DNA from 3 places in the Streptomyces sp. NPDC051364 genome. Region 2 is predicted to be linked to each of the others. Evidence: riboswitches for the same ligand, from Rfam matches in the RefSeq annotation. Region 2 holds a riboswitch; each other region holds the start of a gene.

What was found. A riboswitch is a leader RNA that binds a small molecule or an ion and turns the genes downstream of it on or off. The one in region 2 is predicted to bind cyclic di-AMP.
Region 1: another riboswitch for cyclic di-AMP. It lies ahead of AB0M76_RS19495 (M23 family metallopeptidase); the one in region 2 lies ahead of AB0M76_RS12430 (transglycosylase family protein).
Region 3: another riboswitch for cyclic di-AMP. It lies ahead of AB0M76_RS05600 (LysM peptidoglycan-binding domain-containing M23 family metallopeptidase); the one in region 2 lies ahead of AB0M76_RS12430 (transglycosylase family protein).

The regions. Positions count from the first base shown of each region.
Region 1 is NZ_JBFBAH010000008.1:126,819-136,658, reverse strand. Features, by position in the region: gene AB0M76_RS19515 (DUF5998 family protein) at 1-307, opposite strand, end outside; gene AB0M76_RS19510 (GNAT family N-acetyltransferase) at 382-3,150, opposite strand; gene AB0M76_RS19505 (HPr family phosphocarrier protein) at 3,336-3,617, shown strand; gene AB0M76_RS19500 (GntR family transcriptional regulator) at 3,786-4,451, opposite strand; gene AB0M76_RS19495 (M23 family metallopeptidase) at 4,708-5,502, opposite strand; cyclic di-AMP (ydaO/yuaA leader) riboswitch at 5,516-5,674, opposite strand; gene AB0M76_RS19490 (pitrilysin family protein) at 5,859-7,226, opposite strand; gene AB0M76_RS19485 (pitrilysin family protein) at 7,247-8,596, opposite strand; gene AB0M76_RS19480 (DNA topoisomerase IV subunit A) at 8,832-9,840, shown strand, end outside.
Region 2 is NZ_JBFBAH010000005.1:79,475-89,314, reverse strand. Features, by position in the region: gene AB0M76_RS12460 (YfhO family protein) at 1-386, opposite strand, end outside; gene AB0M76_RS12455 (SurA N-terminal domain-containing protein) at 579-1,205, shown strand; gene AB0M76_RS12450 (nucleoside triphosphate pyrophosphohydrolase) at 1,267-2,262, shown strand; gene AB0M76_RS12445 (globin domain-containing protein) at 2,283-3,491, opposite strand; gene AB0M76_RS12440 (cytochrome P450) at 3,622-4,896, shown strand; gene AB0M76_RS12435 (transglycosylase family protein) at 4,999-6,039, shown strand; cyclic di-AMP (ydaO/yuaA leader) riboswitch at 6,322-6,493, shown strand; gene AB0M76_RS12430 (transglycosylase family protein) at 6,496-7,197, shown strand; gene eno (phosphopyruvate hydratase) at 7,528-8,814, shown strand; gene AB0M76_RS12420 (septum formation initiator family protein) at 8,940-9,428, shown strand; gene AB0M76_RS12415 (DUF501 domain-containing protein) at 9,502-9,840, shown strand, end outside.
Region 3 is NZ_JBFBAH010000002.1:371,656-381,495, forward strand. Features, by position in the region: gene AB0M76_RS05590 (aspartate aminotransferase family protein) at 1-380, shown strand, start outside; gene AB0M76_RS05595 (tyrosine-protein phosphatase) at 426-1,247, opposite strand; cyclic di-AMP (ydaO/yuaA leader) riboswitch at 1,559-1,733, shown strand; gene AB0M76_RS05600 (LysM peptidoglycan-binding domain-containing M23 family metallopeptidase) at 1,738-2,724, shown strand; gene AB0M76_RS05605 (SGNH/GDSL hydrolase family protein) at 2,893-3,678, shown strand; gene AB0M76_RS05610 (MBL fold metallo-hydrolase) at 3,859-5,058, shown strand; gene AB0M76_RS05615 (ATP-binding protein) at 5,310-7,283, shown strand; gene AB0M76_RS05620 (roadblock/LC7 domain-containing protein) at 7,319-7,747, shown strand; gene AB0M76_RS05625 (DUF742 domain-containing protein) at 7,774-8,163, shown strand; gene AB0M76_RS05630 (ATP/GTP-binding protein) at 8,141-8,857, shown strand; gene AB0M76_RS05635 (GAF domain-containing protein) at 8,854-9,405, shown strand; gene AB0M76_RS05640 (MmcQ/YjbR family DNA-binding protein) at 9,548-9,840, shown strand, end outside.

The DNA of each region.
Region 1 (9,840 bases), on a different contig from region 2:
CCACGGAGGAGATCGCGCCGATCTTGACCGACTCGGTGGAGGTGGTCGCGTACGGGGACGGGGATCCGGCGTCGGCGGCCTGCTCGTCGGTGTGGCTCACGATGAAGCGGTTGCCGGTCAGGACCAGGACGGTGACGTGCCGGCGCACCTCGTTGGAGTCGAAGGTCGTCTCCTGGTGGACCAGGTACGACGAGATCGGCTCGCCGCCCACCGCGGCCTCCACGGCCTCGGCCACGAGGGCCGGGTAGTAGCCGCTGCGCTCGATCGCCGTGCGCAGCCCCTGGGTCGTCGTACCGGATTTCGCCATGAGGTCCATCCTAAGGCCCGTACGGGGCACCCCGGGCGCCCAAGGGCCTGTCTTCCGGACCGGGCCGGACCCGCTCAGTAGCTGGGGAGTGTCCGGGGGCCGAGATCGGTGCGGGCGGGCGGGTGGGCCACCCGGACCGTGGCGCTGAGCACGGAGAGGCCCTCGGTGGCGACGACGACGGGCTCGAGGGTGACTCCCACCACTTCGGGGTGGTCGTCCACGAGCCGGGACAGCCGGAGCAGGAGCTCCTCGAGGGCCGGGGTGTCGACGGGGTCGCTGCCGCGCCAGCCGAAGAGGAGGGGAGCGGTCCGGATGGACCGGATCAGGCCGGCGGCATCCCGCTCGGTGGCCGGGACGAGCCGGTGGGCGGTGTCGCCGAGCAGCTCGGAGGCGACGCCGGCGAGCCCGAAGGAGAGGACGGCGCCGGCGGCGGGGTCGATGACGGACCGCACGACGGTGTCGACCCCGCGGGGCACCATGGCCTGGACGACGGGGAGCAGCTCGCCGGGCGTCCCGAGGAGGTCGGTGAGCTCCTCGTGCGAACGGCGCAGGTCGGCCTCGGTCGCGAGGTCGAGGCGTACGCCGCCGAGGTCCGCGCGGTGGCGCAGGTGCGGGGCGGTGGTCTTGAGGGCGACCGGGTAGCCGAGGGCCCGGGCGGCCCTGACCGCGTCGTCCGCGGTGGGCGCGGGCAGGGTGGGGAGCACCCGGATCCCGTACCGGGCGAGCAGTGCGACGGCGTCGGCCTCGGTGAGGGTGAGGACGGCGTCGCCGGCGTCGGCCAGGAGGCCGGCGAGCTGGGCGGCGGCTCCGGCCTCGTCGATGTCCTCGTACTCGGGCACCTGCCCGGCCTCGGCGTTGGCCCGCCGCCACTGCCCGTACCGGACGGCCTCGGCGACGGCCCGTACGGCCCGCTCGGCTGCCGGATACGCCGGAATCCGCACGTCCGTTCCGGCCCCGCCGATGTTCGAGGCACGGAGGCGGGGGGACAGAGCCCCCGGAAGCGGCGCCGCACCCAGGCCCGCCGGGGAGAGGGCGTCGACGAGCTCCGCCAGCTCCACGTGGACCACGGCCACCGGCTTGCCGGGGTGCCCGGCCACCGCACCCCGAAGGGCCTCGGCCAGGTCGTCCTGCGGCTCCTGCTCGTTCACCCACGGAATCACGGTGACGATCACCGCATCGTTCTCGGCGGAGGCCAGCGCCGTGCCCAGCGCCTCCCGGAAGTCCTCCGGCGTCGCCGCCGTGGTCAGGTCCAGCGGGGCCCCCGGCCGCAGCCTCTGCGTGAGGCAGGCGTCGTAGGTGAGGACACCCAGCGACTCCGAGTTCCCGAGGATCGCCACGCGCGGCCCGGCCGGCAGCGGCTGCGAGGCCAGCAGCAGCCCGACGTCCACCAGCTCCGTCACGGTGTCGACGCGGATCACACCGGCCTGCCGCAGCAGCGCCGAGACCGTGGCGTCCGGGAGCCTGGTCCCGGGGACCACGTGCCCGGCCGGGGTGTGGCGGCCGCCCTTCGCGACGACCACCGGCTTCACGGCTGCCGTCCGCCGCGCGAGCCGCGTGAACTTCCGTGGGTTGCCCAGGGTTTCGAGGTACATCAGCGCGACGTCGGTGGCCTCGTCCTCGTACCAGTACTGCAGGATGTCGTTGCCGGAGACGTCCGCCCGGTTGCCCGCCGAGACGAAGGACGACAGGCCCTCGCCGCGCCGCAGCAGTGCGGAGAGCAGCGAGATGCCGATCGCCCCGGACTGGGTGAACAGCCCGATGCGGCCCCGGATCGGCGCGGGCGCCGGGGTCAGGGAGGCGTTGAGCCCGACCTCCGGCGCGGTGTTGATCACGCCGTACGCATTCGGCCCGATCAGCCGCATCCCGTACGAGCGCACCTGGCGCACCAGTTCGCGCTGCCGGTCGAGCCCGGCCGCGCCGCTCTCCCCGTAGCCGGCGGAGAGCACCACCAGCCCCTGCACCCCGTGCTCCCCGCACGCGGCCACGGCCTCGGGGACGCGCTCGGCGGGGACCGCGATCACCGCGAGGTCGACCGGGGAGTCGATGTCGCCGAGCGCGCGGTAGGCCCGTACGCCGTCCAGCAGGTCGGTGGTGACGGCCTCGTTCACGGCGTAGAGGTGGCCTTGGAAGCCGCCGTCGCGCAGGTTCCGCAGGGCTGCCGCGCCGACTCCCCCGCCGGAGCGGCTGACTCCGATCACCGCCACCGAGCCGGGGGCGAGCAGCCGCTGCACGGAGCGGGCCTCGGCGCGCTGCTCGCGGGCGCGCTGCACGGCCAGGGACTCGGCGGTGGGTTCGAGGTCGAGGGTGAGGTGGACGGAGCCGTCCTCGAAGCTGCGCTTCTGCTGGTAGCCGACGTCGGTGAAGACCTTGATCATCTTGCTGTTGGCGGGCAGCACCTCGGCCGCGAACCGGCGGATGCCCCGCTCGCGGGCGACCGCGCCGATGTGTTCGAGGAGCGCGGAGGCGACCCCGCGGCCCTGGTGGGCGTCCTGGACGAGGAAGGCCACCTCGGCCTCGTCGGCGGGGGCGGAGGCGGGCCGGCCGTCGGGGCCGATCCGGTCGTAGCGGACGGTGCCGATGAACTCTTCGCCGATGGTCGCCGCGAGGCCGACCCGGTCCACGTAGTCGTGGTGCGTGAAGCGGTGCACGTCGCGGTCGGACAGCCGGGGGTGGGGCGCGAAGAAGCGGTAGTACTTCGACTCGTCGGAGACCTGCTCGTAGAAGCTGACCAGCCGGCCCGCATCCTCCGTGGTGATGGGCCTGATCCGGGCGGTGCCGCCGTCGCGCAGGACGACGTCCGCTTCCCAGTGGGCCGGGTACGAGGGGTCCGACGCGGTGGTCATGCGGCGATCTTAAGGCCAGGACCGGCCGGACAGCCCCTGCGCGGCGCGCGAGGCAAGCAGGGGCAAATGAGTGCAAGCTGGGGTAGGTCGAACGGCGGAGGATCCGGGTCGAAGGTCGGTCGGAGCATTCGAGGCGTCGTGAGAGACTGGTCTAGACAACCGTTGGAACCCTGAAGGGCATCACCATGGCAGAGCGCCGAGTCAACGTCGGCTGGGCCGAGGGCCTGCACGCTCGTCCCGCCTCGATCTTCGTCCGCGCGACGACCGCTTCCGGCGTCCCGGTGACCATCTCGAAGGCCGACGGGAACCCCGTCAACGCCGCGTCCATGCTCGCGGTGCTGGGCCTGGGCGCCCAGGGCGGCGAGGAGATCGTCCTCGCGTCCGACGCCGAGGGTGCCGAGGCGGCGCTGGACCGCCTCGCGAAGCTGGTCGCCGAGGGTCTCGAGGAGCTCCCCGAGACCGTCTGACCCTTCGGGTTCGCCCCCGGGCATGCGACGAAGCCGCGGCCGCCGGAATTCCGGAGGCCGCGGCTTCGTCGTTGTCGGGAATTTCATCGTCCGCGCCGGGCGAGCGCGAATGCACCGCCAATGCACCGTGAATTAAGCCGCCGCCTCCACATTAATACGCGCTATTTGTTAATGCGGACCGCCCGCCATGTTTACGGCACGTTGCGAAGTCCTCACGCGCAGCCGGTGCGCCCCGGCCGCCCGGTCCGCATGGATCGCCATGAGCGCCCGCGCCCGCTCGGCGTCCCCGCGCGCCACCGCGTCCACGATCGCCCCGTGCTCCGCCCAGGACTCCACGGGCCGGGCCGGCGCCTCCACGGCGTACATCCACGCGATCTTGTGCCGCATCTGCGTGAGCAGCGCGATGAGCCCGGGGCTGCCGGAGGCCTGGGCGAGGGTCTCGTGGAACCAGCCTCCCAGGGATCGCAGGTCCTCCCCCTGGCCCCGCCTGGCCCGCTCCTGGCCCAGCCTGACCAGCCCGCGCAGCACCTTGAGGTGGGCCTCGGTGCGCCGGCGGGCGGCCCGGGCCGCCGCCAGCGGCTCGATCAGCATCCGCAGTTCCAGGAGGTCGGCCGCCTCCTGCTCGGTGGGCTCGGCGACGCAGGCACCCGCATGCCGCCGGGTGGTGACGAAGCCCTCGGACTCCAGGGTCCGCAGCGCCTCGCGGACCGGGACGCGGGAGACCCCGTACCGGCGGGCCAGCAGCTCCTCGGTCAGCCGGCCGCCCGGCTCGAAGACTCCGGAGACGATGTCGTCGCGGATTGCCGTGCATACCGCGTGCGCAGGAATACGCAAGTCCGGACCTCCGTCTATTTCCGACTGCCGACGCCATTGCCGCGATCGTGCTGGGATCGTGCTGGGATCGTGCTGGGATCGTGCTGGGATCGTGCTGGGATCGTGCTGGGATCGTACTGGGACTCTATTGCAACACGCGATGTTTTCCGAGCGCGGACGGAAATCACGAATATTTACAGCCACAATGCGGCCGCTTGCGGCCACAACGCGAAGACCCCGGCTCGGGGAGCCGGGGCCTTCGGTGAAGTGCTGCGGGTCAGACGTCGACGCCGTGGTTGCGCAGGTACGCGACCGGGTCGATGTCCGAGCCGTACTGGGCGCCGGTGCGGGCCTCGAAGTGCAGGTGCGGGCCGCTGGAGTTGCCGGTGGAGCCCGACAGGCCGATCTGCTGGCCCGGGGTGACCTGCTCGCCGACGGAGACGCTCAGCGAGGTCATGTGGCCGTACTGGGTGTAGGTGCCGTCGTTGTGCTTGATGACGACGTTGTTGCCGTACGCCCCGCCCCAGCCGGCCTCGACCACGGTGCCGGAGCCCACCGCGTGCACCGAGGTGCCGGAGGCCGCGTGGAAGTCGATGCCGGTGTGGCTGCCGGAGGACCACATGCCGCCGCCCGCGTGCCACTGGGTGCTGATGTAGGAGCCGTCGACGGGGGCGACGAAGGTGTTGAGGCGCTTGCGCTCCTCCTCGCGGGCGGCGCGCTCGGCGGCCTCGCGCTCGGCCTTCGCCTTCTCCTCGGCCTTCTGCTTGGCCTCGGCGGCGCGCGCCGCAGCGTCGGCCTCCGCCTTCGCCTTGGCGGCCGCGGCCTCTGCCGCGTGCTCCTGGGCCTCGGCCTGGGCCTCGATCTGGATCGGAAGGTCCTCGGCCGTCACGACGGCGGTCAGGCCGGTGTCCTCCATGGAGGGGGCCTTGTCCGACGCGGCGAACGCCGGGCCTGCGAGGGAGCCGACGACACCGGTGGTGGCGAGGGCGGCGATGCCGGCGTAGCCGGCGGTCTTGCGGCTCAGACGACTGGAACCACGGTGCTTACCGGCGGCACGACTGCCAAACGCCATGAAGGGGCTGATCCTTTCCTTCCTTCTCGCCTACCGGGTTAGCTGACGGGTTCGGAGCAGGAAGGTCTCCTACGGGCCCCCTCTGGCGAGGCGGTCCGATTCACCCCAGGGACACATGTGGGTCCCCGGCTCCCCAGGCTCGCGCCTGACGGGGACTCGGCGATCGCTGCCCGGTGCCGCGGATGCGGCGCGTACAACTGACGGACAGCACGGCCGACGCTAGGCGGATCATCAGTCAATCGCCAAACAGACACGCCTTTTTGTTGCGTACGCCACACCGCATACAAGCAACCTCTCCACTAAACAGACAAAAGGGGCTCCGGTGGACAAGCCACTGGAGCCCCTTGGGATGTCCGTCAGTTGGTGACGACGGTGACCTCACCGATCCCGAGCGCCCGCACCGGCGCCTCGATCTGCGAGGCGTCGCCCACCAGGACGGTGACCAGGCGGTCCACGGGGAAGGCGGCCAGGACGGCCGAAGTCGCCTCCACCGTGCCCGTTTGGGCCAGCTGCGCGTACAACCGGGCCTGGTAGTCGTCCGGGAGCTCCTGCTCGACCTGGTCGGCGAGCGTGCCGGCGACGGCCGCGGCCGTCTCGAACTTCAGCGGGGCCACGCCCACCAAGTTCTGCACTGCCACGTCCCGTTCGGCGTCGGTCAGGCCGCCCTCCGCGAGGGTGCGGAGCACCTTCCAGAGGTCGTCGAGCGCCGGGCCCGTGTTGGGGGTGTCCACGGAGCCGCTGATGGCGAGCATCGAGGCGCCCTTGCCGTCGGCGGTGGAGCGCAGCACCTGACCGAAGGCGCGCACGCCGTACGTGTACCCCTTCTCCTCGCGCAGCACCTTGTCCAGGCGTGAGGTGAGGGTGCCGCCCAGGCAGTACGTGCCGAGCACCTGCGCCGCCCAGACCCGGTCGTGCCGGTCCGGCCCGATCCGGCCGATGAGCAGCTGCGTCTGGACCGCGCCGGGCCGGTCCACGATGACCACGCGTCCGCTGTCGTCGGCGGTCACCGGCGGCACCGGGAGCGCCGCGGCGGTGTTGCCGGTCCAGGTGCCCAGGGTGTCGGCCAGTACGGCGTCCAGGTCGATGCCGGTCAGGTCGCCGACGACCACCGCGGTGGCGGTGGCGGGGCGTACGTGGGCCTCGAAGAAGGCACGCACGGCCGCGGAGTCGATCCGGGCGACCGTCTCCTCGGTGCCCTGGCGCGGGCGGGACATCCGCAGGGTGGCCGGGAAGAGCTCCTTGGAGAGCTGCTTGGCGGCGCGGCGCTGGGGGTTGGCCAGCTCGTGCGGGATCTCGTCGAGCCGGTTGCGCACCAGGCGGTCGACCTCGCTGTCGGCGAAGGCGGGCGCGCGCAGCGCCTCGGCGAGCAGGCCCAGCGCCTTGGCCAGCCGGGAGGCCGGGACCTCCAGGGAGACCCGCACGCCCGGGTGGTCGGCGTGCGCGTCGAGCGTGGCGCCGCAGCGCTCCAGCTCGGCCGCGAACTCCTCGGCGGAGTGCTTGTCGGTGCCCTCGGACAGCGCGCGGGCCATGATGGTCGCCACGCCGTCCAGGCCCTGGGGCTCGGCGTCGAGCGGCGCGGCGAGGTTGACCTCGACGGCCACGACCTGCTGGCCGGGGCGGTGGCAGCGCAGCAGGGTCAGCCCGTTGGACAGCGAGCCCCGCTCGGGAGCCGGGAAGGCCCAGGGCCGGGCCTCGCCGGCCTGCGGCTGCGGGTGGAAGGTCATCGTGACGGCTGCGGTGTCGCTCACTGCTCCGCCCCCTCGTTCTCGTCGTTCTCGTCGGCCCCGTCGGCCTCTGCCGGGAGCGGCTCGTACACCAGCACCGCGCGGTTGTCGGGGCGCAGTCGGGCCGCGGCCACGGCCTGCACCTCCTCGGCGGTGATGTCGAGGACCCGCTGGACGGCGCTGAGCGCCAGCTGAGGGTCGCCGAACAGTACGGCGAAGCGACAGAGTTCGTCGGCGCGGCCGGCCACCGTGCTCAGCCGGTCCAGCCACTCGCGCTCCAGCTGCGCCTGGGCGCGCTCCATCTCCTCGGCCGTCGGGCCCTCGGCGGCGAACCGCGCGAGCTCCTCGTCGACGGCCGCCTCGATGTCGGGCACCTCGACCCCGCTGGAGGTCTTCACGTCCAGCCAGCCGAGCGAGGGCGCGCCGGCGAGCCGCAGCATGCCGAAGCCGGCCGCGACGGCCGTCTGGTCGCGGCGTACCAGGCGGTTGTGCAGCCGGGAGGACTCGCCGCCGCCCAGGACGGTCAGCGCCACATCGGCGGCGTCGCACTCGCGGGTGCCGTCGTGCGGGAGCCGGTAGGCGGCCATCAGCGCGCGGGCCGGGACCTCCTCGACGATCTCCTCGCGCAGCTCCCGGCCCATGATCTCGGGCAGCGTGCCGTCGCGCGGCGGCTGCTTGCCGTCGTGCCCGGGGATGGTGCCGAAGTACTTCTCGACCCAGGCGAGCGTCTGCTCGGGGTCGATGTCACCGACGACCGACAGCACCGCGTTGTTGGGCGCGTAGTTCGTACGGAAGAAGGCGCGGGCGTCCTCCAGGGAGGCCGCGTCCAGGTCGGCCATGGAGCCGATCGGGGTGTGGTGGTACGGGTGGCCCTCGGGGTACGCCAGGGCGGTCAGCTTCTCGAAGGCCGTGCCGTACGGGACGTTGTCGTACCGCTGGCGGCGCTCGTTCTTGACGACGTCGCGCTGGTTCTCCATGGAATCGTCGTCCAGGGCGGCCAGCAGCGAGCCCATCCGGTCCGCCTCGAGCCAGAGCGCGAGCTCCAGCTGGTGGGCCGGCATGGTCTCGAAGTAGTTGGTGCGCTCGAAGCTGGTCGTGCCGTTGAGCGAACCCCCGGCACCCTGGACGAGCTCGAAGTGGCCGTTGCCGGGTACGCTCGCCGAGCCCTGGAACATCAGGTGCTCGAAGAGGTGAGCCAGACCGGTTCGCCCCTTGACTTCATGGCGCGAGCCGACGTCGTACCAGAGGCAGACCGCGGCGACCGGGGTCAGGTGATCCTCGGAGAGCACCACGCGCAGGCCGTTGGCCAGCCTGTGCTCGGTCGCTGTGAGGCCGCCGGAGCCGGCCTGGGCTGTGGCCGTGTGACCCATGGGCATGTGGTCCCTTCGATCGCGATGCAGAGATTTCCGTCAGACCTGCCACTGTATGCAAGCGCGTCGGGGACCGGAGAAGTTCCCGGCTCAGACCTGGGTCGGAGTCGGCGTTGTCGGTGCCTCGGGCCACAATGGTCCGCGACAACCCCCGTCAGCCCCTGTCGCACCACCCGCCAGACCACCCGCAAGACCCCCAGCACACCTTCTTTCTTGGTTAAGGAGCCGCGCAGCGATGGCCCGCCGCAGCACGAAGACCCCGCCGCCGGAGGATTTCGAGGAGAAGATCCTCGACATCGACGTCGTCGACGAAATGCAGGGCTCCTTCCTCGAGTACGCGTACTCGGTGATCTACTCCCGCGCCCTGCCCGACGCCCGCGACGGCATGAAGCCGGTGCACCGGCGCATCGTCTACCAGATGAACGAGATGGGCCTGCGCCCCGACCGCGGCTACGTGAAGTGCGCCCGCGTCGTCGGCGAGGTCATGGGCAAGCTGCACCCGCACGGTGACGCGTCGATCTACGACGCCCTCGTACGCATGGCCCAGCCCTTCTCGATGCGGCTGCCGCTGGTCGACGGCCACGGCAACTTCGGCTCGCTCGGCAACGACGACCCGCCGGCCGCGATGCGTTACACCGAGTGCAAGATGGCGGACGCCACGTCGCTGATGACGGAGTCGATCGACGAGGACACCGTCGACTTCACCGCCAACTACGACGGCCAGGAGCAGGAGCCGGTCGCGCTGCCCGCGGCGTACCCGAACCTGCTGGTGAACGGCGCCTCCGGGATCGCGGTCGGCATGGCCACCAACATGCCCCCGCACAACCTGGGCGAGGTCATCGCGGCCGCCCGCCACCTGATCCGCTACCCGCAGGCGGACCTGGAAGCGCTGATGCGCTTCGTGCCGGGTCCGGACCTGCCCACGGGCGGCCGGATCGTCGGCCTCTCGGGGATCAAGGACGCCTACGAGAACGGTCGCGGCACGTTCAAGATCCGCGCGACGGTCTCGGTGGAGAACGTGACGGCCCGCCGCAAGGGCCTGGTCGTCACCGAACTGCCCTTCACGGTCGGCCCCGAGAAGGTCATCGCGAAGATCAAGGACCTGGTCGGCTCGAAGAAGCTCCAGGGCATCGCGGACGTCAAGGACCTCACGGACCGCTCGCACGGCCTGCGCCTGGTCATCGAGATCAAGAACGGCTTCCACGCGGAGGCCGTGCTGGAGCAGCTGTACAAGCTGACGCCGA
Region 2 (9,840 bases):
CAGGCCATCGCCGCCGCCGCGGCGGCCATCTTGAGCACGGTGACCACGTACACGGCGAGGTCGATGTCCTCGCGCGGGAACAGGGCGACGAGCACCGCGAACGGGCTCGAGAGGTAGGTGCCGAAGTCGGGCAGGAAGCTCGTGCCGTAGCCGGACTGCCAGTTGAGCAGCAGCCCGCCCTCCGCGCGCCCGTGCAGGAGATCCCACAGGTGGGCGTGGAAGGGGACGAACTGGTTCCCGAGGTCGTTGATGCTGCGGTGGCGGTGCCCGTACGGGAACACGCGGGCGGCCGCGTCCCCGGCGCACACGGCCACCGCCGTGATCAGGGCGGCGAGGGCCGAGCCGTGCAGGCTCCGGCGGCGCGGCGAGCGGTGCGGTGTCGACATGGTGGGCCGACTTTGGCAGCGCCGGTGGACCAAAGGGTTGCCGCTGGGTGGCTGTGACATCAACAGATGCGCACCCCAACACCCCGGGAATCGTTGGTCGAACCGGTGGCTCGGATCAGCTTGACTGCATACCATCGATCACCGCACGGCCCTTGTGCACCGACGCACAATCTCCCGGCCCTGGAGGCTCCTTTGCACCGTCGCACAGCGCTCTCCGTCTCCGCCGCCCTGCTCGCGGCGGCCCCCCTGCTGTCCGCCTGCTCGGGTCAGGCCCGCCCCGGCACCGCGGCCGTCGTCGGCGGCGAACGGATCACCACCTCCGCGCTCCAGGCCCAGGTGGGCGACGTCCGCGCGGCGCAGAACGAGTCCGGGCCGACCGCCGCGCAGCTCATCCAGGCCTCGCCCGGCCTGGAGCGCGTCAAGCTCAACAAGATGATCCAGACCGTCGTCCTGGAGCGCGCCGCGAAGGAGGCGGGCGTGAGCGTCGGCGAGAAGGAGGTCCAGGACTTCCGCAAGGCCCAGCTGGAGAAGGCCGGCGGCAGCGAGAAGCTCGCCGCGGCCGCCCTCGAGCAGGCCCAGCTGGCACCCGGCCAGCTCGACGCCGACGCCCGCTTCAAGCTGCTGCGCGACAAGCTCTTCGACCACTACGGCAGCCAGGACAAGGCGGTCGAGAAGCTCGCGTCCGCCGCGAAGGCGCTGCACATCGAGGTGAACCCGCGCTACGGCGTCTGGGACGCGCAGCAGATCGTGCTCGGCGACCAGGACACCCCATGGATCGTCCAGCGGACCCGGCCCGAGCAGGCCCCCGCCGGAGCCTGAGCCACCCGTCCGGAGGTAGGTTCGGAGGGTGAATGACCACGCCGCCGAACCCGCCCCCGCCGTGCCCGCCGCCGATCCTGCCGACGCGACCGCCGCCGGCCGGATCGTCCTGCTGACCGCCAGCCACCGGGTTGCCCCCGGCCTGCTGTCCTGGCCGGCCTGGCAGACCCTGCACGCCGCGGACCGGGTGCTGTGCGCCGACCCGGGCCACCCGCAGCTGCCGTACCTGCGCGAGGCGGGCGTCGAGGTCGCGCACGAGACCCCGGACGCGCACGCGCTGGTCGAGGCCTGCGCCGGCGGCCGCACGGTCGTGGTGATCCCGGGCGGCGAGGGCGACCAGCGGCTCACCGACGGACTGGCCCGGCTCGCCGGCTCCGGCCGCGTCGACATGCCCGACCTCGAGCTGCTGCCCGGCTCCTACGATCTGCCCGGCGCCCGCCTCCTCGACCTCGTTCAGGTGATGGACCGGGTCCGCCGGGAATGCCCCTGGACCTCGCGCCAGACCCACGAGGGACTGGTCAAGTACGCCACGGAGGAGGCGTACGAGCTGGTCGAGGCCATCGAGGACGGGGACCGGGAGGCGCTGCGCGAGGAGCTCGGCGACGTACTCCTCCAGGTCGTCTTCCACGCACGCATCGCCGAGGAGCATCCCGAGGAGCCGTTCTCCATCGACGACGTCGCCGGCAGCCTCGTCGAGAAGCTGATCCACCGGCACCCGCACGTCTTCGGGGACGCGGACGCGCAGACCCCGGAGGACGTCAGCGCGCACTGGCAGCGCACCAAGGCGGTCGAGAAGCAGCGGGAGTCGGTCACCGACGGGATCCCGCTGGGCCAGCCCGGTCTCGCGCTCGCGGCCAAGCTCGCCGGCCGGGTCCGCACGGGCGGCATGGCCGTGGAGCTGCCCCGCGGCGAGGGCATCGGGTACGAACTGCTGGAACTGGCGGCGCGCGCCGAGGCGGCGGGCGTCGACCCGGAGACCGCGCTGCGCGCCGCGGCCCGCGTCTACCGGGACGCGATCCGCGCCGCCGAGGGCATCGGCGAGGGCGTCGGCGAGTAGCCCGCGGCAGAAGACGGGCCCTACCGGGGCGCGCGCCCCGACGGGTTGTGCCAGTGCGGGGCGGGGCGGCTCAGGAACCACTCCCCGAAGCCGAGGGGCCGGCCGTTCGGGCCGTGGCCCGTGCCGGCGGCGGGTACGGAGTCGTGGAAGATCCGGCCGGGGAGGGCGCCGAGCTCCCGGAGCAGGTACGCGGTCTCGTCGATGAACGGCGGCGGGCCGCTGAGGTAGACGTCCTGGTCGGGCCAGAGCGCCCGGTGGCCGAGCGCGGTCGCGAGCCGCCCGGTGGCCTCGTTGCGGTGCTGCCCGGGGGCGGGCGTGATGTAGGTGACGCCGAGCCAGCCGAAGGCGGCGGCGTACTCGTCGATCAGCGGCCGGTCGTAGAGGTGGGCGGCGTCCCGCGCGACGACGAAGAGCCGTACGTCCTGGTCGGGGGGCTTCCCGGCGAGCTCCTCCAGCATGGCCCGGATCGGTGCCCAGCCGGTGCCCGCCGCGATGAAGCTGACCGGCCGGTCGGCGCGGCGGAAGGTCAGCCGCCCGCCGGCGGCGCCGAGCCGCAGCATCTCGCCGGGCCGGGCCCCGCGGACCAGGGTGGTGCTGAGCCGGCCGTGCTCGATGCGGCTGACGTGCAGGTCGAGGGTGCCGTCCGGCCGCGGGGCGTTCCCTATGGAGTAGGTGCGCCAGGTCGTCGGGACCCGCTCGCTGCTCACGCTCACGTACTGGCCGGGGAGATAGGGGAACGGGGCGTGCGGGCGCAGGGTCAGCACCCCTATGTCCTGCCCGTACTGGAGGTGGCGCACGATCTCGGCGTCCCACCACGGCGGGTCCTCGCTCGCGGCGGCTCCTTCCATCATGGCGTCGGCGACCACCTGGTACGCCTCGGACCAGGCCTTCTCCACGCCCGGGGTCCAGGCCTCGCCGGAGGTCCGGGCGAGCGCGGCGAGCAGGCTGGAGCCGACGGCCGCGTAGTGCTCGGGCCTGGCGAGGAACTTGCGGTGGTCGCGGCCGAGGTCGCGGAGATAGTCGTGGAGATAGGGGAGGAGGCCCTCGTCGTCCATGTGGGCGACCACGTGGGTCAGCGCGGCGAAGAGCCGGTCGCGCTGGCGTTCCATGTCCTCGGCGGAGGCCGGGAAGAGCTCACGGATCCCGGGGTTGTGCCAGAAGAGGTGGGAGTAGAAGTACTTGACCGCGTGCTCGGCCCTTCTCTCCACCACCGCGAAACTGCTCTTCAAGATCCTCGCATCCACAGAACCGAAAGTAGGAGGGCCGGGGAACCCGAGGTCAAGCGATGGCGGATCTACGGACAGCCGCGGCGAACGACCCATATGGGATGGCGGCCGGCCCGCGGGATACGGTCAGCGGGTGCACGAGCCGACCTCCGCAGCCCCCGCAGACAGCACTCCTCCCCAGGGTCCGACCCTGTTCGACTGGGAGTTCGCGACCGATCCGTACCCGGCGTACGCCTGGCTGCGCGAGCACTCCCCGGTGCACCGCACCAAGCTCCCCAGCGGGGTCGAGGCCTGGCTGGTCACCCGGTACGCCGACGCCCGCCAGGCCCTCGCGGACCAGCGGCTCAGCAAGAACCCGGCGCACCACGCGGAGCCGGCCCACGCCAAGGGCAAGACCGGGATCCCGGGGGAGCGCAAGGCGGAGCTGATGACGCATCTGCTCAACATCGACCCGCCGGACCACACCCGGCTGCGGCGGCTGGTGTCGAAGGCGTTCACCCCGCGCAGGGTGGCCGAGTTCACCCCGCGGGTGCAGGAGCTGACCGATCACCTCATCGACCGGTTCGTGAGCAAGGGGGAAGCGGATCTCATCCACGAGTTCGCCTTCCCGCTCCCCATCTACGCCATCTGCGAGATGCTCGGCGTACCGCGCGAGGACCAGGACGACTTCCGCGACTGGGCCGGGATGATGATCCGCCACGGCGGCGGCCCTCGCGGCGGGGTCGCCCGCTCCGTGAAGCAGATGCGGACCTATCTCGGTGAACTCATCCACCGTAAAAGGGATGATCTGGGCAATGACCTCATCTCCGACCTGATCCGCGCGAGCGACCACGGGGACCACCTGACGGAGGCCGAGGCCACGGCGATGGCCTTCATCCTCCTGTTCGCCGGTTTCGAAACCACAGTCAATTTGATCGGCAATGGGGTACATGCCCTCTTCATGAACCCGGATCAGCGCACCCGCCTCCAGGACTCCCTCGCCGCCGGCGAGAGCGGCCTGCTGGAGACCGGCATCGAGGAGCTGCTCCGCTACGACGGCCCCGTGGAGCTGGCCACCTGGCGCTTCGCCACCGAGTCGCTGACCCTCGGGGGTCGGGACATCGCAGCCGGCGATCCGGTGCTCGTCGTCCTCGCCGCGGCCGACCGGGACCCCGAGCGGTTCGCCGATCCGGACACCCTCGACCTCTCCCGCACCGACAACCAGCACCTCGGATACGGGCACGGCATCCACTACTGCCTGGGCGCTCCGCTCGCACGACTTGAGGGACAGACCGCGCTTGCGACTTTGCTGAAGCGTCTGCCGGATCTGGAACTCGCTGTTCCGTCCAACGAGCTTCGCTGGCGCGGGGGTCTGATCATGCGTGGCCTGCGCACTCTTCCCGTCAGGTTCACAGCTCGAAACATCTGAAGCGCCCCTGACCGTAAGTCAGCCCCCGTCAAGAGTTGTTACTGACGTGCTAAGACGGCTAGGTTCTGCCGTTACCCAGCCGTTATGCGAAAGGTGCAGCTCATGCGTTCCGGGAACGGCCGCCACAGACGCCCCCGCCAGGTACCCGCGATAGTCGTCACCGCCGGAGTCACCGGTTCCGCCTTGGCCCTGCCGCTGCTCGCCGCCACCGGCGCGAGCGCGGCGGACACCTCCACGTGGGACAAGGTCGCCGAGTGCGAGAGTGGCGGCTCCTGGAGCGCCAACTCCGGCAGCGGGTCGTACGGCGGACTTTCGTTCACGCAGGAGCAGTGGAACTCCTCGGGCGGCCTCGACTTCGCCGAGCGCCCCGACCTCGCCAGCCGCTCGCAGCAGATCGCCGTCGCCGAGCGGGTGCTGGGCACCCAGGGCCCCCAGGCGTGGGGGCAGTGCTCGGAGTCTGCCGGGCTGACCCGGCAGGCCCCCGCCGCGACCGTGGACCCGGGCCTGCCCGGCACGCTCGGCCCCGTCGCCCCGAGCCCCTCGCGCCCGGACCACTCGATCCCGAAGGGCGGCTCCGGAGCGAAGGCGCTGGACTTCGGCGCCCCGACCCCGGCTCCGGCCCCGGACTTCACGCTCCCGCCGGCGCCGCTCGCGCCGAACAGCGGACTGCCCGTCATGCCCGACCCGGACGTGCCGTCCACGTCGCCGACCGTCCCGGTGCTCCCCGGCGACCCGACCGCGCCCCCGGGTACCCCCACGGCCCCGACGACGCCCACCGCGCCGACGACCCCGGGGAGCCCGACCACGCCCGGGAACCCGGCGGACCCGACCGCTCCGGTCGTCCCGGCCGACCCCAGCGCCCACGCGGCCCCGGGTGCCCCGGGCGCCTCCACCGACCCGAGTGCCATCCCGGACACCTCCGGCAACGGCAAGCACCGTGGTACGCCCGCCCTCGAGCTGCCCGCCGCATCTGAGGGGGCGTCGGCGCCCTCGTACACGGTCCGGGCGGGCGACAGCCTGGCCACCATCGCGTCTGCCAAGGGCCTCAAGGGCGGCTGGAACGCGCTCTACCACGCCAACGAGCAGGTCATCGGCGAGGACGCAGACCTGATCAAGCCCGGCCAGAACCTGGATCTAAGCTAGGAATAGCGGCACTTCGGGCACCCGTAAAGAGCTGAATGTCCGTTATCTGCAAGTGAGACATGCGTCTCTTCCGGTCAACTGGCGTGTCCCGCCTGGAGCCTTCCGCAAACCCCGTCCTCACCTGCGCAAACGGCCGTAAAGGGAGCGCAAGTAGGGGCCGTTTCTCCCCGGTGTTCCTCGTTGAACATCGGGGAGAGACCTGCCTACCTTCTGAGTCGCCCGCCACCGCGGGCTCCTTCGACCGCATCGCCGAATCCTGCCGGCGGCCGGAGGGAACAGTCGTCGCGTAAAGCGCCGAAGGCAGGAGCGGGGGAACCAAGGTAGGCGCCGGGACCGGCCGTTGAGAGACGGTCACGGAAACGGCTAGGGGTTAAGTCGTGCGCCACGTCGCACGGCCGGGCACTCATCAGCCCGAACCCGACAGCTCACCTCGCAGGCGTCGGTGAGGAGAACTCCATGCTGCTTTCCGGCAAGGGCAAGCACCGCCGCGCCACGGCCATTCAGCGGACCACCCGCATCGTCACGCTCGCCGGCGTCGCCGGTGTCGCCGTCGCCGCCCCGCTCATGGCGGCCGGCTCGGCATCCGCCGCCACCGGCACCGAGTGGGACCGCGTAGCGCAGTGCGAGTCCGGCGGCAACTGGTCCATCAACACGGGCAACGGCTACTACGGCGGCCTGCAGTTCTCGTCCTCCACCTGGGCCGCGTACGGCGGCAAGGCGTACGCCGCGCAGGCCAACCAGGCCTCCAAGTCGCAGCAGATAGCCATAGCCGAGAAGGTCCTCAAGGGCCAGGGCAAGGGTGCGTGGCCGTCCTGCGGCGTCGGCCTCTCCAACTCCTCCTACACCGGCGGTGGTACGACCGACACCCCGAAGAAGACGGAGCAGAAGACCGAGACCAAGAAGACCCAGCCGAAGAAGACCGAGCCGAAGAAGGAGACGAAGCGCTCCGAGGCTCCGACGACCCGCTCCGAGCGCTCCGAGGCCCCGGCCCCGAAGACCGGCAACGGCTCGTACGAGGTCAAGCCCGGCGACACCCTGGGCACCATCGCCGAGGCCAACGGCGTCAAGGGCGGCTGGGAGAAGCTCTTCGAGCTCAACAAGGACATCGTCTCGGACGCCGACCTGATCTTCCCGGGTCAGAAGCTGAAGCTCAGCTGAACCCTGCCGTAACAACTGCGGCAGCGAGCACAACACGCAGCATCCCCGCCGCCCGGCGCGTCTCCCCCCACGCGCCGGGCGGCGGCGTTCGTCCGGCCCGAGCCCCTCCTGTTCCCCGCCCGGTCCCGTCCCGGTCCCGTCCCGGACCCCGGCCGGGACGCCGGTGGTCAAGAGTCCTATGTACCGGAAGGCGGGTATTCGGGCCCTTTTTCGTCCCAGGAGGCGGGCGGTCGGCTGGCCGAGTGCCCGGAGCCGGTTAGGCTCTAGTCGGCGGGGCCATCCCACGGCCTGACATGCCACCGCACACCCAGCGTCACATCCCAGAAGGAGATGCTCGTGCCGTCCATCGACGTCGTCGTAGCCCGGGAAATCCTGGACTCCCGAGGCAACCCCACGGTCGAGGTCGAGGTGGGCCTCGACGATGGCAGCACCGGCCGTGCTGCAGTTCCGTCCGGCGCCTCCACCGGTGCCTTCGAGGCCATCGAGCTCCGCGACGGTGACCCCAACCGTTACTTCGGCAAGGGTGTCGAGAAGGCCGTCCTCGCCGTCATCGAGCAGATCGGCCCGGAGCTCGTCGGCTACGACGCCACCGAGCAGCGTCTGATCGACCAGGCCATGTTCGACCTGGACGCCACCGACAACAAGGGCTCGCTCGGCGCCAACGCCATCCTCGGCGTGTCCCTCGCCGTCGCGCACGCCGCGTCCGAGGCCTCGGACCTCCCGCTCTTCCGCTACCTCGGCGGTCCGAACGCGCACCTGCTGCCCGTTCCGATGATGAACATCCTCAACGGTGGGTCGCACGCCGACTCCAACGTGGACATCCAGGAGTTCATGATCGCCCCGATCGGCGCGGAGTCCTTCTCCGAGGCGCTGCGCTGGGGTGCCGAGGTCTACCACACCCTCAAGAAGGTCCTGCACACCAAGGGCCTCTCCACCGGCCTGGGCGACGAGGGCGGCTTCGCCCCGAACCTGGAGTCCAACCGCGCCGCGCTCGACCTCATCGTCGAGGCCATCAAGCAGGCCGGCTACGTCCCCGGCAAGGACATCGCGCTCGCGCTCGACGTCGCCGCGTCCGAGTTCTACAAGGACGGCAAGTACGAGTTCGAGGGCCAGTCCCGCTCGGCCGCCGAGATGACCGAGTACTACGAGGAGCTCGTCTCCGCGTACCCGATGGTCTCCATCGAGGACCCGCTGTACGAGGACGACTGGGCCGGCTGGAAGACCCTCACCGACAAGCTGGGCACCAAGGTCCAGATCGTCGGCGACGACCTCTTCGTCACCAACCCGGAGCGCCTGGCCCGCGGTATCGAGGAGGGCTCCGCCAACGCCCTGCTCGTCAAGGTGAACCAGATCGGTTCGCTGACCGAGACCCTCGACGCCGTCGAGATGGCCCAGCGCAACGGCTTCAAGTGCATGATGTCGCACCGCTCCGGTGAGACCGAGGACGTCACCATCGCCGACCTCGCCGTCGCCGTGAACTGCGGTCAGATCAAGACCGGCGCCCCGGCCCGCTCGGACCGCGTCGCCAAGTACAACCAGCTGCTGCGCATCGAGGAGATCCTCGACGACGCCGCGGTGTACGCGGGCCGCTCCGCCTTCCCGCGCTTCAAGGGCTAAGGGCCAAGGGCCAAGGGCCAAGGGTTAACCACGCTCTTGCTTCCGTACGTCCCCGCACTCGGTCCCGTACCGTGTGCGGGGACGTATTGCGTAGTGCGTACCGCGTACAAGGGGAGGCGGGATCAATGGCCGGGAACCGGGATCGGTTCTCCACCTTCTCCACCGCGACCAGGCTCAAGCAGCTCGGCGAGCGGACCGCCGCCCACGTCTACCGCTCGCAGACGCGCCGTCAGGTCCGCCGCAGCCGGCTCACCGGCCGGGCCGCGCTCCTGGTGCTCGTCCTCTGTACGCTGGTCGTCGCCCTCGCGTATCCGATGCGCCAGTACGTCTCCCAGGGTTCGGAGATCGCGAAGCAGCAGCGGGCCGCCGAGGCCGCGAGCCGGCGCCTCGAACGCCTCCGCGACGAGAAGGCCCGCTGGCAGGACAACGCGTACGCGGAGCAGCAGGCGCGCAAGCACCTGCACTTCGTCCGCCCGGGCGAGATCAGCTACATCATGACCGACCCCGGGGCCGGGGCCGCCGAGCGGCACCGTTCCGGAACGGCCGGATCCGACCGGCCCTGGTACTCGAACGTCTGGGACGGCGTCGACAAGGCCGACCGCCCCGGCGAGTGACGAGCAACGGCACTCCGAGTACCGCACCCGAGCACCGCACCCATCCACGAGAACGAAGAGACTTCCTCCAGGCATGCAGACGCCCCCGCCCCAGACCGACCGGACCGAGCCGACCGACGCGGACATCGAGGCGTTCGAGCAGCAGCTCGGCCGCCCGCCGCGCGGGCTGCGCGCCATCGCCCACCGCTGCCCCTGCGGCCAGCCGGACGTGGTGGAGACCGCCCCGCGCCTCCCCGACGGCACGCCCTTCCCGACGCTGTACTACCTCACCTGCCCGCGCGCGGCCTCCGCGATCGGCACGCTCGAGGCGAACGGCGTGATGAAGGAGATGCAGGCCCGGCTCGCCGAGGACCCCGAGCTGGCCGCCGCCTACCAGGCCGCGCACGAGGACTACATCCGGCGCCGCGACGCC
Region 3 (9,840 bases), on a different contig from region 2:
GCGGCCGGCTCGCGGCGCTCGTGGACGAGTACGAGCTGCTCCACGAGGTACGGGGGCGCGGCCTGATGATCGGCATCGAGTTCGGGCGGCCGTCCTCGCTGGGGCTGCGCAGCCGGTGGACCATGCTCCAGGCGGCCCGCAAGGGGCTCTTCGCCCAGATGGTCGTGGTGCCGCTGCTGCAGAAGCACCGGATCCTGACGCAGGTCTCCGGCGACCATCTGGAGGTCATCAAGCTCATCCCGCCGCTGATCGTGGACGAGCGGGACGTCGACCGGTTCGTCGGCTCCTTCCGCGCGGTCATGGACGAGGCGCACGGCGGGGGCGCACTGATGTGGGACTTCGGCAGGACGCTGGTGAAGCAGGCCGTCGCCGGCGGCTGACGGCCTGCTCCGCTGCCCGGTTTCCCGGTCGGGCTGTCGGCCGGGTTATCGGTCGAGCAGCTGCTCCCGCAGCCGGTCGAGGGTCTCGGGCGTGAGTCCGAGGCCCTCGGCGAGGTACCGGTCGACCCCGCCCCAGTGCTCGTCGATGGTGTCGAAGGCCGCTGTCAGGTACTCGGCGCGGGCGTCGAAGAGCGGGGCGAGCAGCTCCATCACCTCGGGGGAGCGGGCCTCGGGGGCGTCGCTGGTACGGCGCACCCGGTAGCGGCGGTGCGGGGCGTTGGACTCCAGGTAGTCCGCCACGATCGCCTCGCGCTCGATGCCCAGCGCGAGCAGGGTGACGGCGATCGACAGGCCGGCCCGGTCCTTGCCGGCCGCGCAGTGCATGAGCGCCGGAATGCTGTCCTCGGCGAGGGCGTGCACGACCCGGCCGTGCTCGGCGGTGCGGTGCTCGATCATCGAGCGGTACGAGTTGGCCATTCGGGCGGCGCCCTTGCCCTCGCCCAGGATTCCGCGGAGCTGCTCGAGATCGCCGCCGCGGACCATCTTCCAGAATTCCTTGCCGTCGGCCGGATCCGACAGCGGGATGTTGACGTTCCGCACGCCGGGAAGCTCGACGTCGAGTCCCTCCAGGGCGTGGTCGGCGCCGTTGCGGAAGTCGAAAATTGTGTGGAGGCCGAGCGATGCGAGGAATTCTGCATCGGTTTCGGTGGCATGTGCCAGATGTCCGCTACGGAACAGTTTTCCTGGCTTGACCCTCCGCCCGTCGATGGTCGGCAGCCCGCCCACATCACGGAAGTTGCGCACTCCGGCCAGCTCCGGCTCCGGTACGGGCTCCGTCCGCGGGGGCTGGGGTATCTGCTGGGTCACGGGAACTCCTCCGCGTCGTCGTGAGATGTCCGAATTGCGCTACTTGAGGCCAACTTGCCATAACCGGAGGCGAGATCGGGCGCAGCCCCGTGAGCCAGATCATACGGTGACCGTGAGTGCCTGATCGTCGAAGTCGAAAGGCCCGGCCGGGGCGGTTGTTGGCGGCGGGGAATGGACGGAGGGTGACCGGAATTCCGTCGAACTCCCCGGCCTGTGAATCCGTCAGGAAATTCGTGGCTTGTTCCGTGCGGCTCAACTCGATTACCTTCGCGATCGATCCGGATGGACCGCCTAATCCTGCCGCCGTCCGGAAACCGCACCCGACTATTCACGCGCGCGGCAGGAGCGGGGGAACCAGGTAAGCCGCTGTTCCCGATCTTTGTATCGGCGCAGCTCGGGGTGAAGCCGTACATGTTCCGTTCATGTGCGGCCGGACATCTCCAGTCCGAACCCGACAGCTCACCTCGCAGGCGACGGAGAGGAATTCGCCATGCCTGCAAAGGGTAAGCACCGCCGTCCCAAGTCCCGTTCCGTGGCGCGCGGCTTCGCCGTCGCAGGCACCGGTGGTGCGGCCCTCGCGCTGCCGCTGCTGGGTGCCGCCGGCGCCCAGGCGGCCGGTGCCCCGGCCGCCGCCCCCGCCGCGGCTCCCGTGCAGGCCCCGCAGGTTCCGGCGGCGCTGCAGGCCGCGCCCGCCGCTGCCGCGCAGTCCGCGCCGGTCGTCTACACGGTCGTGCCGGGCGACTACCTCTCCAAGATCGCCCAGGACCGCCACCTCTCGGGCGGCTGGCAGCAGCTGTACGCCGACAACCGCGAGGCCGTCGGCACCGACCCGTCGCTGATCCACCCCGGGCTGAAGCTGACCCTCGGTGCGCAGGGCGAGGCGGCTCCGGCCGCGCAGGCTCCGGCCGAGAAGTCCGCTCCGGCTCCGGCGAAGAAGTCCTCGGCCTCGCCCTCGGAGGACAAGGGCTCCGCGGACGTCGCGCCGGCCCCTGCCGCCCCCGCGGCCGCAGCCGCCGCCGCGCCCGCCAAGAAGAGCACCGCCGCCAAGTCCGCCGCCGGTACGGTCAGCGCCGCCGGCTTCGTCGCCCCCGTCGGCGGCGGGATCTCCACCCAGTACAAGACCCCCGGCGCCATGTGGTCCAGCGGCTACCACACCGGTGTCGACTTCATCGCGAGCTCCGGCACCACCGTCCGGGCCGTGGGCGCGGGCACCGTGGTCTCCGCCGGCTGGGCCGGCGCGTACGGCAACGAGGTCGTCATCCGGCACGCGGACGGCAAGTACTCCCAGTACGGCCACCTGTCCCAGCTCTCCGTCTCGGCCGGCCAGAGCGTCACCGGCGGCCAGACCCTCGGCCTCTCCGGCTCCACCGGCAACTCGACCGGCCCGCACCTGCACTTCGAGATCCGCACCGGGCCGTCCTACGGCTCGGACATCGACCCGCTGGCCTACCTCCGCTCCAAGGGTGTGAGCATCTGACGGCTCCCGCCGTCGGACAGAGGCAACCGGACTCGTGAGGCCGGGACCCGAGGGGGGTCCCGGCCTCACGCCGCGTTATTCCGTACCGACCAGGTGGTATAGATCACGGTCCGTCAACCCCTTCCTACGATGGCGTAGGTCACGTGCCGGGGTGAAAGATGTGTTCTCGTGGCAGCGACGAAGACGACACTCAAGACCATCGGCTCGTACGCGGCGATCGGGGACAGCTTCACCGAGGGTGTGGGGGACCCGGGACCCGGGGAGACCTTTCTCGGCTGGGCGGACCGGCTGGCCGTACTCCTGGCCGATCAGCGCGAGGAAAACGAATTCCGGTACGCGAACCTGGCCGTGCGGGGGCGCCTCCTCGACCAGATCGTGGCCGAACAGGTCCCCCGGGCCAAGGAGCTCGCACCTGACCTGGTGAGCTTCTGCGCCGGCGGCAACGACATCATCCGGCCCGGCAGCGACCCGGACGACGTGGCGGAGCGGTTCGAGGCGGCCGTGGCCGACCTCACCGGAGCCGTCGGCCACGTCATGATCACCACCGGCTTCGACACCCGCGGTGTGCCGGTCCTCAAGCACCTCCGGGGCAAGGTGGCCACGTACAGCGCCCATGTGCGTGCCATCGCCGACCGCTACGACTGCCCGGTGCTCGACCTCTGGTCGCTGAAGTCCGTACAGGACCGGCGGGCTTGGGACGACGACCGGCTGCACCTCTCGCCCGAGGGGCACACCCGGGTCGCGCTGCGCGCCGCCCAGGTGCTGGGGTTCGAGGTGCCGGCCGACCCCGACCAGCCGTGGCCGCCGCAACAGCCGCGCGGCTCGGTGGACGTGACCCGGGACAACATCCAGTGGGCGCGGGAGTACCTGGTGCCGTGGATCGGGCGGCGGCTGCGCGGGGAGTCCTCCGGGGACCACGTGGAGGCGAAGCGTCCGGACCTGCTGCCGCTGTAGCCCGGCGCAGGAGGGGCGGAGTAGCGGAGCAGCGGGTAGCCGAGTAGGAGAAGGGGACGGGGGCAGGAGGACGGGTACGCGCGGCGGAATCCTTCGGGGCCGGTGCGCGTTGGCAAGGTGATAGACCGGAAACCAGTACGGCCTCTCACGCCCATCCGTCCCACCCTCCCAGGAGGCGCTTTGACCGGCTCCCGTCCCCTGCGTCCACGGCTGCGTGCCCTGCGGCCCGAAGCCTTCGGCGCGGATCCGTCCGGCGCACGCCTGGAGCGGATCCACCGCTCGCCGAACTTCGCCGACGGTGTCTTCCAGAACCCGGTCGGGGCCCGGACCAGGCCTTCCGGCTCCATGATGGAGTTCGCCAAGATCTACTTCCACAAGGAGCAGCGGATCCGGCGCAACCCGGGAGCTCCCATCCCGGTCTACCCGACGACCCTCGCCGAGCTGGCGAAGCCGCCGGTCAGCGGGTTGCGCCTGACCTGGATGGGGCACTCGGGCGTACTCGCGGAGATCGACGGGCGGCGGGTGCTGTTCGATCCGGTGTGGGGTGAGCGGTGCTCTCCCTTCCCGTTCGCCGGGCCCAAGCGGCTGCACCCCGTACCCGTACCGCTGGCCTCGCTGGGGCCGGTTGACGTCGTGGTGATCTCGCACGACCACTACGACCACCTCGACCTGCCGACCATCAAGGAGCTGGCCGGTACGGACACGGTCTTCGCCGTCCCGCTCGGCGTCGGCGCCCACCTGGAGCGCTGGGGGGTGTCGCCGGACCGGCTGCGCGAGCTCGACTGGAACGAAGGCACCAAGATCGCGGGGCTCTCGCTGACGGCCACGCCGGCCCGGCACTTCTGCGGGCGCGGCCTGCGCAACCAGCAGAACACCCTGTGGGCCTCCTGGGTCGTCGCGGGCGACGAGCACCGGATCTTCCACAGCGGCGACACCGGCTACTTCCCCGGGTTCGGGGAGATCGGCGCCGAGCACGGCCCCTTCGACGCCACGATGATCCAGATCGGGGCCTACTCGGAGTACTGGCCCGACATCCACATGACCCCCGAGGAGGGCATGCGCGCCCACCTCGACCTCCAGGGCGGGATCCCCCACGGCACGATGCTGCCGATCCACTGGGGCACCTTCAACCTGGCCCCGCACCCGTGGGACGAACCCGGCGAGGGCACTGTGACCGCGGCCGAGGCCACCGGCGCGGCGATCGCGCTGCCGATCCCGGGCCAGCCGTTCGAGCCGGGCGACGCCGGTGCCCCGAGCGAGCCGTGGTGGCGCCCGTTCGTGGCGTCGCCCCCGCCCGTGCCCGCCACACAGTCCCGCCCGGTCGCGACCGCGCGACCGCCGGCCGCGGCGCACGAGGAACCGGAGGCCGTCGGCTCGTAGCGCGTGTCCGCCGGGCGCCGCTCCGGAGCAGCCCTCGGCACGGGGTGGTGCGTCGCGTACGGCGGCTGCGAACGTGCGCCCCCGGCGGATTCGGGCTGTCGTACGAGCGCTCCATCGGGAGCGGGAAGCAGCCCGGGCAAGTTCCCCAACTGGCTGTCAGGGGCGGGATCGTGCGGTCTAGCGTGGGTATCCGGTGATCAACACCGGGCCCCGGAACCCCTGGGGGCCCGGGCCCCACGTAGAGGACGCCGATGTCCGGACTCCGCGCCGCCCGCCACGCCCCGTCGAGACACGCCGTCACCGGTCCCGGCCGGCAGATACGCCCCCAGCTGGTCCGCGCCTCCCTGCTGCCGGCGCTCGCCGCGGCGCTCAGCGGAGCCGCCGCGGTGATCTTCACGCTGCAGCTCGGCGGGGGCGCGGGGGAGCGGGACGCCCGGCTGTGGCCGGTCCTGGCCGGCTGCGCCCTGCTCGTCGTCGGCGCACTGGCCGCCGCCCTGCTCGGGGCCCAGCGCTCCACCAAGGCCGTCCGGGACCGCTGCGAGGCCCTGCGCCGCTCCAGCGTGCGCGGACGCCAGGAGCTGCGGACCGCCGCCGAGCGGCTGGAGCGGGGCGAGCCGCCGGTCCGCCCGGTCCGCGGCGGTCCGACGGGACCACCGCCCGGCAGCGACCCCGATCGGGTGGACGAGTTCTGGCTGCTCTCCCAGGAGCTGCGCGGCGCCCGCGAACAGGCGCACACCACCCTCGTACGGCTGGCCGGCCCGGCCGCGCCGTCCGACAGCGACCGCAAGGTCGAGGTCTTCGTCAACCTCGCGCGCCGGCTCCAGTCCCTCGTGCACCGGGAGATCTCGCTGCTCGACGAGCTCGAGGACACGGTCGAGGACCCCGACCTCCTCAGGGAGCTCTTCCACGTGGACCACCTCGCCACCCGGATCCGCCGCCACGCCGAGAACCTGGCCGTGCTCGGCGGCGCCGCCTCCCGGCGCCAGTGGACCCGGCCCATCGACCTGAGCGAGGTGCTGCGCTCCTCCGTCGCGGAGGTCGAGCAGTACACGCGGGTCAAGGTGGTACCCCCGGCGGGCGGCACCGTCCGCGGCCACGCCGTCGCCGACGTGGTGCACCTGCTGGCCGAACTCGTCGAGAACGCCACCGTGTTCTCGGCCCCCGACACCGACGTGGTGGTGCGCGCCGAACGGGTCACCGCGGGCATCGCCGTCGAGGTGGAGGACCGCGGGCTGGGCATGCCGGCCGCGGAGCAGCACCGGATGAACGCGCTGCTCGTCGACCCCGACCGGATCAGCGTCCGGCATCTGCTGGCGGACGGGCGGATCGGCCTGTTCGTCGTTTCGGCGCTGGCCCGCCGGCACGGGATCGCCGTCGAGCTCAAGTCCAACATCTACGGCGGCGTGCTCGCCGTGCTCGTGCTGCCGCAGGAACTGCTGGGGGCGGAGGCGCCCAGCGCCGCCGACGCGCTCGGGGGCTCCCGGGCCACCTCGTGGGGGACCGGGGAGGGAGGCGTCATGCCCCCGCTGGAGCCCGTACGGGTGGCCGTGCCACAGCCGAAGCCGGAGCGGCAGGTGCGACCGGAGCCGGAGCGGCAGCCGCGACACGAGCCGGCCCCGCGACGGGAGCCGCAGCCGCAGCCCCGGCGGGAGCCCGGGCCGGCCTCGCGATGGGAGCCGCAGCCCCGGCGGGAGCCCGAGCCGGCTGCCGCGCGGCCGCCGCAGGCGGCACCGAGGTGGGCGGCTCCGCCCGCGCCGCGCCCGGACACGCGTATGCAGCCCGGGGCGGTGCGCCAGGAGTCGGAGCGCTGGGAGCCGAGGGAGACGCCGGCCGCCGAGACGACCCTCGACCTGGGCATGGACCTGGGCCTGGGGCTGGGGCTGGGGCTGGACGTGACGCAGGGCCGGCCCCCGGGCATGGGCCCGGCCGCGGGGACATCCGCGGGGCTGGACGGTCGCGAGCCCGTGCCCCCGGCGCCGGTCCCGGCCCCGGCGCCCGTGTCCCCGCCGCCCGTACCCATGACGGTGTCCGTACCGGCCGCCCGGACGGACCCGGACCGGCCGCCCCTGCCCCGCCGCCGGGCCCAGCACCACCTCGCCCCGCAGCTGCGGGATGCCCCCGCCCCGCGGCGGGCCGACGCACCCGAACAACCCGTGCACGACCCGGGTCTGATGGCCGCCTTCCAACGGGGCTTCGGCCTCGCCCAGTCGGAGAACCAGCCATGACCCCGACCTCTCACCTCAGCAAGGAGCGCACCACCATGGGCGGCGAAGCGGCGACGAAGACCGGTCGGCTCTCGGATCTCGACTGGCTGCTCGGCGGCCTGGTCCAGCGGGTCCCCTACACGCGCAGTGCGGTACTCCTCACCGCGGACGGGCTCGTCACCTGCGTGCACGGCCTCGACAACGACAGCGCCGACCACCTGGCGGCACTGGCGTCCGGGCTGTACTCGCTCGGGCGGAGCGCCGGATCCCGGTTCGGGGACGGCGCGGAGGTCCGGCAGGTCGTGGTCGAGCTCGACTCCGCGCTCGTGTTCGTGTCGGCCGCCGGAGCGGGCACCTGCCTGGCGGTCCTGGCCGACCGGGAGGCCGACGCGGGCGTGCTCGGCTACGAGATGGCGATGCTCGTCAAGAGCGTCCGGCCGTACCTGGCGGCCCCGCCGCGGCGGCCCGCCGGCGACCCGGAGTGATGCGCGCCGCCCGCGCCACGTACGGCATGGGGGTCCCGCGCGACACGCCCTGGCTCGACGACTCGGCGGGCCGGGTGATGCGCCCGTACACGGCCAGCGGCGGGCGGACCCGGTCCGCCGTCGCACTCGACCTGCTGTCCCTGGTGACCGCGACGGGGGTGCGCCCGCGCGGCCCCCTCGGCACGGAGCACACGCTCGCGCTGCGCCTGTGCGCGGGCTCCGCGGTCGTCACCGTCGCCGAGGTGGCCGGACAGCTGCGGCTGCCGGCGGTGGTGGTGAAGGTGCTGCTGTCCGACCTGATGGAATACGGGGCCGTCACGGCGCAGGCGCCGCGGTTCCCGGGCGGCGGGTACCTCGCCGCCGACGACCAGAATCTGCTCCGGGCGGTGCTCGATGGCCTACGCCGACGACTGTGACACCCGCCCCGCCGCCGTCCTGCCCGCGACGCTGAAGATCCTTGTCGCGGGCGGTTTCGGGGCGGGCAAGACGACCTTCGTGGGCGCGGTGAGCGAGATCGAGCCGCTGTGCACGGAGGAGCTGCTCAGCGGGCTGAGCGAGGGCCCCGACCCGCTCGACGAGGTCGAGGCGAAGACGTCGACGACCGTCGCGCTCGACTTCGGCCGGCTCACCCTGGACGAACGGCACGTCCTGTACCTCTTCGGCACGCCGGGGCAGCAGCGCTTCTGGTTCCTGTGGGAGGAGCTGTGCGCGGGCGCGCTTGGCGCGGTGGTGCTCGCGGACACCCGCCGGCTCGCCGACTGCTTCCCGGCCGTGGACTTCTTCGAGCGGCGCGGCATCGGGTTCATCGTCGCCGTCAACGAGTTCGACGAAGGCCACCGCTACACCGCCGGCGAGGTCCGCGAGGCGGTGGGGCTCGGGCCCGAGGTGCCCGTCGTGCGGTGCGACGCGCGGCTGACGAGCTCCGGGACCGGGACCCTGGCCGCGCTGGTCCACCACCTGCTCTTCACCGCGGCGACGGACAGGTCGGCGAGGTCAGCGATTTCAGCGAACGCAGAGAACTCGGCGAGCTCGGTGAACGCACCGATTTCAGCGATTTCAGCGACTTCAGTGACTTCAGCGAAGTCTTGGGATGGGGGGAACCCGCGATGACGTACTACGAATCGACCGGACACCTGCTGCTCACGCCGGTGGACCGGGAGGCGCCCGCACGCACCGTCCGGCTGCGCGAACTGGGCCTGGGGGAACGGGCGGACACGGAGCTCGACGCCTTCGCCCGGCAGATCGCCGACGTACTGGAGGCTCCGTACGCGGGGGTCAACTTCATCGGCGAGGAACGGCAGTTCTTCGCCGGTCTGCACCACGCTCCGGACGCCCCGGCGAGCGGGTACCCGGCGCGGGCACTGCCCCGGGACCACGGGTACTGCCCGCATGTGGTGGTGCGGCGCCGGGCGCTGGCGCTGGAGGACGTACGGGACTTCGCGCGGTTCGCCGGCAATGCGGTGGTGGACGAGAGTGGGGTGCGCTCGTACCTGGGGGCGCCGCTGACCGACCGGCAGGGGATCGTCCTGGGCACCGTGTGCGTCGTGGACCTGGAGCCGCGCAGGTGGGGGACGGCGGGTCTGGCGACCGCCAAATCCCTGGCCGCAGAGCTGCTGGAGATCATCCACGCACGCGAGGACGGCCTGCGGGCGGGCTGAGGGGCGGGCCGAGGGCGTACGCAGGGACCGCTGCCCGAGGGCGTACGCAGGGACCGCTGCCCCGGGGCGGCTGTCAGTGCCGGGCGCTACGGTCGACGACATCAGCCCGAAGCCCGACCGGTGGCCGGAGAGGAGTCGCGGGATGGCCGTGACCGCCGAGGACGTCCGTACGACCGCGCTGTCGCTCCCCGACAGCAGCGAGAAACTCGCCTGGGGCATGCCCACGTTCCGGGTGGGCGGGAAGATATTCGCCGCCCCCGGCGAGGACGACGCCTCGATCGGGGTAAGGTGCCCGAAGGAGGACCGTGCGGAGCTGATCGCCGCCGAGCCGGACAAGTTCTTCCTCCGGGAGGGCCACGACGACAACTACGCCTGGCTCCGCGTCCGCCTGGCGGCGCTGGAGGGCGCCGCCGAGCTGCGCGCGATCCTGGTCGA